Regions from separate parts of the Pseudomonas sp. IT-P74 genome, predicted to be linked through region 2. Evidence: riboswitches for the same ligand, from Rfam matches in the RefSeq annotation. Region 2 holds a riboswitch; the other holds the start of a gene.

Region 1 (2,387 bases), on a different contig from region 2:
ATACCAGGCGACAGCGCAGGTGTGTTCCTTTTGCAGGTCGTCGACCATGTCCTGGAGTTCTTCCGGTGTGGCGCCTTGCTGGGCTTTTTGCGGGGCGACGAACAGGCAGCCGAGTTTCAGGTCGCTGGCGTGGCTCAGGCGCTTCGCATCGCTGGCGATATCGAGCAGGGCCTGGGACAGGTTGAGGCTGTTGACCCGTGGCCAGCGCTGGCTGGTCTGGATGTAGGCGCGGGTTTCGGGGGAGGCCAGGAGCAGGTCGGCGCGGCTGTTGCGCTCGCCTTCTTCGGTCTGCTTGCGAGTGGGGGTCTGTTGCAGCGTGACCATCTCGGCCATCCAGGCGGCGGCGGACAGCAGTCCGAGATTGGCCTTTTCGTCGTGCCAGTACGGTGTGTCGCCATCGCCGCGGACGGCGTTGTAACGGTCGATGCATTCGAACCAGTGCTCGAGCACCGGACGCAGGAATTCCAGCTTTGGATTGCTGATGATCATGCCTTGCATGGGCTCACCCTTGTTATTGTGTTGTGAGATTGTGGCTCTTTGATATCACTGCTGAGAGCGTGGCACAAGATTGACGTCAGTTTATTGATTGATGGCAGTTATTCGGTCGATGGCCTCCCGGCTTTAATTGACGCTCCACCCCCAACCCTCTAACCTTCGCGGCTTGTTTCAGGTGCTCTGTGGCTTGGGTCGACAGAGTGAAACAGGGAAGCCGGTGAGTGAGTCCTTCTGTTGGTCGAAGGCCCGCAATTCCGGCGCTGCCCCCGCAACGGTAAATGAGTGAAAACTGTGTGTGATGCCACTGTGTCGATTTGATGCGGGAAGGCGCACAGTCTGGCCCCGCGCCACTCATGAGCCCGGAGACCGGCCTGATTCATCCAGCGGCATCACGGTGGGCGATGCCAGGCTTTTTGCCTTCTATTGTTGTGCCTGCCCGCCGTTATTCCTGCCTCAACGGAGAGCTCCCCCATGACTGATACCCCCGATCGTGACGAACGCCACCTGGCGCGCATGCAGCGCAAAAAAGCCGTGATCGACGAGCGCATCGCCAATTCCCCGAACGAGTGTGGCCTGCTGCTGGTGCTGACCGGCAACGGTAAGGGCAAGAGCAGCTCGGCTTTCGGCATGCTCGCCCGCGCCATGGGGCACGGCATGCAATGCGGCGTGGTGCAGTTCATCAAGGGCCGCAACAGCACGGGTGAAGAGTTGTTCTTCCGGCGCTTTCCCGAGCAGGTGCGTTTTCATGTGATGGGCGAAGGCTTTACCTGGGAAACCCAGGACCGCCAGCGCGACATCGCCGCCGCCGAAGCCGCCTGGGCGGTGTCGCAGCAACTGCTGCGCGATCCGTCCATCGGTCTGGTGGTGCTCGATGAGCTGAACATCGCCCTCAAGCACGGCTACCTCGATCTCGATCAGGTGCTCAGCGACTTGCAGGCCCGACCGCCGATGCAACACGTGGTGGTCACCGGTCGTGCCGCCAAGCCGGAGATGATCGAGATGGCTGACACCGTCACCGAGATGGGCGTGATCAAACACGCCTTTCAAGCGGGGATCAAAGCGCAGAAAGGCGTCGAATTGTGAGTCAGTCTCGGCACTGTCCGGCGGTACTGATTGCCGCGCCGGCCTCTGGCCAGGGCAAGACCACCGTCACCGCGGCGCTGGCCCGATTGCATCGCAATCAGGGGCGCAAGGTCCGTGTGTTCAAGTGCGGCCCCGACTTTCTCGATCCGATGATCCTCGAGCGCGCCAGTGGTGCGCCGGTGTATCAACTGGACATGTGGATGGTCGGCGAGCAGGAGAGTCGCCGCTTGCTGTGGGAAGCCGCCGCTGAAGCCGACCTGATCCTGATCGAGGGCGTCATGGGGCTGTTCGACGGGACGCCGTCGAGCGCCGACCTGGCGCGGCATTTCGGTGTTCCGGTGCTGGGTGTGATCGATGGCACCGCCATGGCCCAGACCTTCGGCGCGTTGGCCCTGGGGCTGGCGCGTTATCAGCCGGATTTGCCGTTCGCCGGCGTGCTGGCCAATCGTGTCGGCACGCTGCGCCACGCGCAACTGCTTGAAGGCAGCCTGACTGAAGGTTTGCGCTGGTACGGCGCGCTGTCCCGGGAAACCGGGATCGAATTGCCGAGCCGGCACCTGGGGCTGGTGCAGGCCAGCGAGTTGAACGATCTCGACCTGCGCCTCGATGCGGCCGCCGATGCCCTGGCCAGCAGTTGCGAGGTTGCGCTGCCGCCGACAGTCGAGTTCGCCGCCCCTGATGTCATCGCGGTCGAACCGCTGCTGGCCGGTGTGCGCATTGCCGTCGCCCGGGATGAAGCCTTTGCGTTCACTTACGGTGCAAGCCTGGATCTGCTGCGGGCGATGGGCGCCGAGTTGTCCTTCTTCTCG
Region 2 (2,387 bases):
GACAGCTCTCAATGGCACGGGAACGCGGAGCTGTGACGGGTATCATGGGCGGCGTTGTGCACCGCTTCGATGTGCGAGAAACCGGCGAAATACACAAGGCAGGCGCCCAGAATCGACGCGCAGACGGCGGCGGTCAGACGTTGGGTCAGGGTTGAGGTGGTGCTCGCGGCTGTGTGTTCGGCGCTGCTGATGATCGACATGGCGTTTCCCTCTGGTCTGTCAGCGGGGAATAAGAGCGCATGCAAAAACCCGCACGACCAGGCGCGCAGAGGTTCAAACAGCGCCCGCCCACCGCGGGTTTGTTGGTTCAGTGACCGTACTGGTCACTTTGTGTTGCGGGCCGGTCTCCGGGCTCACGAGGGGCAAAGGCTTTGGCCTGAACCTGAAAACATCACCTTCCCATGCCTTGCAGGCACAGTGGATCTGACGCTTCGCTCGCTTACCGTTGCGGGGGCAGCACCGGACTGACATGGCTTAAGAGTAAAGCACATGATTCACCGGTTTCCCGTTTCACCCTGTGAAGGGCACCCGTAACAAGGCGTGTAGGAGAGCATGGGCGGGGGTTGGGCGTCAATTGGCAAGGGTTCTCAACTCGAAACCGAGGTGACTTCATCGCGAGCAGGCTCGCTCCTACCGGGGAATGCGATCAACTGTAGGAGCGAGCCTGCTCGCGATGGGGCCGGCGGCGCTACAAGACATTGACCCGCCCCAAGACCATGCGTAGCCTTGCGCTTTCGAGGTTCTTCGGCGTTTGTCGAAGCTAAGAAGGGAACGCGGTCGATGCCGCGGCTGCCCCCGCAACTGTGAACGGTGATGTTCGTTGCCACGCCACTGCAGGCTCAAATCATGAGGCCGGCGGGAAGGCGCAGCGAATGCCAGGCTCAAGGCCGGCACACCGTCAGCCAGGAGACCTGCCTCGTCACAGATTCTCACTTTCAACCGGGCGGGGTGATCCGGTGGCGAACTCTTCAGGCACGCGCGTCCGTGTTGCCGGTCGTCGTCCCGTATGCCCGCCACTTAAGCCATAGGGCATCCGATGAAAACACTGGCCAAACTCCCCGTCACCATCGTCACCGGCTTTCTCGGCTCGGGTAAAACCACGCTGCTGCGGCACATGCTCGACAACGCCCAGGGTCGCCGCATCGCGGTGATCGTCAACGAATTTGGCGAGCTGGGCATCGACGGCGAAATCCTCAAGCAGTGCTCCATCGGTTGCACCGAAGAAGAAGCCAACGGCCGTGTCTATGAGCTGGCCAACGGCTGCCTGTGCTGCACCGTCCAGGAAGAATTCTTCCCGGTGATGCGCGAACTGGTGGCCCGTCGCGGCGATCTGGACCACATTCTCATCGAAACGTCCGGCCTGGCGCTGCCAAAGCCGCTGGTGCAGGCCTTCCAGTGGCCGGAAATCCGCAGTGCCTGCACGGTGGATGCGGTGATCACCGTGGTCGACAGCCCGGCCGTGGCCGCCGGCACCTTCGCCGCGTTCCCGGATCAGGTCGACGCCCAGCGCAAACTTGACCCGAACCTGGACCACGAATCGCCGTTGCACGAACTGTTCGCCGACCAACTGGCCAGTGCTGACCTGGTGATCCTCAACAAGGCTGACCTGATCACCCCGGCGGACCTGGCCCGCGTGCGCCTGGAAGTCGCCGAGGAATTGCCGCCAGCGGTGAAAATCATCGAAGCCAGCAGCGGTCGCCTGCCGCTGGACGTGCTGATCGGCCTGGGTGCCGGCTCCGAAGAACACATCGACGGCCGTCACAGCCACCACGACCATCATCACGATGGCGACGACGATCATGACGACCACGATCACGACGCCTTCGATTCGATCTCCATCGAACTGCCGCAAGCCGATGAAAGCCTGCTGCTGGACGCGCTGACCCAACTGGTGGTCCAGCACGGCATCCTGCGGGTCAAGGGTTTTGCGGCGATTCCGAACAAGCCGATGCGCCTGCTGATCCAGGGCGTGGGCACGCGTTTCGACAAGCATTTCGACCGCCAGTGGGGCGCCGAAGAAGCGCGAGTCACCCGCCTGGTGCTGATCGGCCAGCAACTGGACGCCACTGTTCTCGAAGCGCAATTGCGCGCCGCGCTCAGCGTGTAAGCCATGCACCTGCTCAGGACCCAGCCCGGCGGTTTCGTGTCGGATGACAATATCGCCGACCTTGGACAAACCCCCGCCGAGCTGGTTGTCCTGTGCAGCGGCGATTCCAGCCTGGCGCTGCTTGCCGAAGCGGCGCAACAGTTGCCCGACGATTACCCGAGCGTGCGCCTGGCCAACCCGATGCAGGTGCAAAACCATGCCTCGGTGGATTTGTACGTCGATGAAGTGCTGCGTCACGCCAGGGTGATCCTGATTTCGCTGCACGGCGGCATCGCCTATT

Evidence for each region. Region 2 has a riboswitch for cobalamin ahead of cobW (cobalamin biosynthesis protein CobW). Riboswitches for the same ligand answer to the same signal wherever they lie in the genome.
Region 1: it holds a riboswitch for cobalamin, as region 2 does, so the genes downstream of both, cobO (cob(I)yrinic acid a,c-diamide adenosyltransferase) here and cobW (cobalamin biosynthesis protein CobW) in region 2, are expected to answer to the same signal.

What each region holds. Positions count from the first base shown of each region.
Region 1 covers NZ_CATKQD010000055.1:328,173-330,559, forward strand. Annotated here, with positions in the region: gene ACM6J5_RS21890 (hypothetical protein) at 1-498, opposite strand, end outside; cobalamin riboswitch at 652-885, shown strand; gene cobO (cob(I)yrinic acid a,c-diamide adenosyltransferase) at 967-1,578, shown strand; gene ACM6J5_RS21900 (cobyrinate a,c-diamide synthase) at 1,575-2,387, shown strand, end outside.
Region 2 covers NZ_CATKQD010000003.1:167,577-169,963, forward strand. Annotated here, with positions in the region: gene ACM6J5_RS03390 (CbtB domain-containing protein) at 9-200, opposite strand; cobalamin riboswitch at 321-547, opposite strand; cobalamin riboswitch at 721-934, shown strand; gene cobW (cobalamin biosynthesis protein CobW) at 1,037-2,107, shown strand; gene cobN (cobaltochelatase subunit CobN) at 2,111-2,387, shown strand, end outside.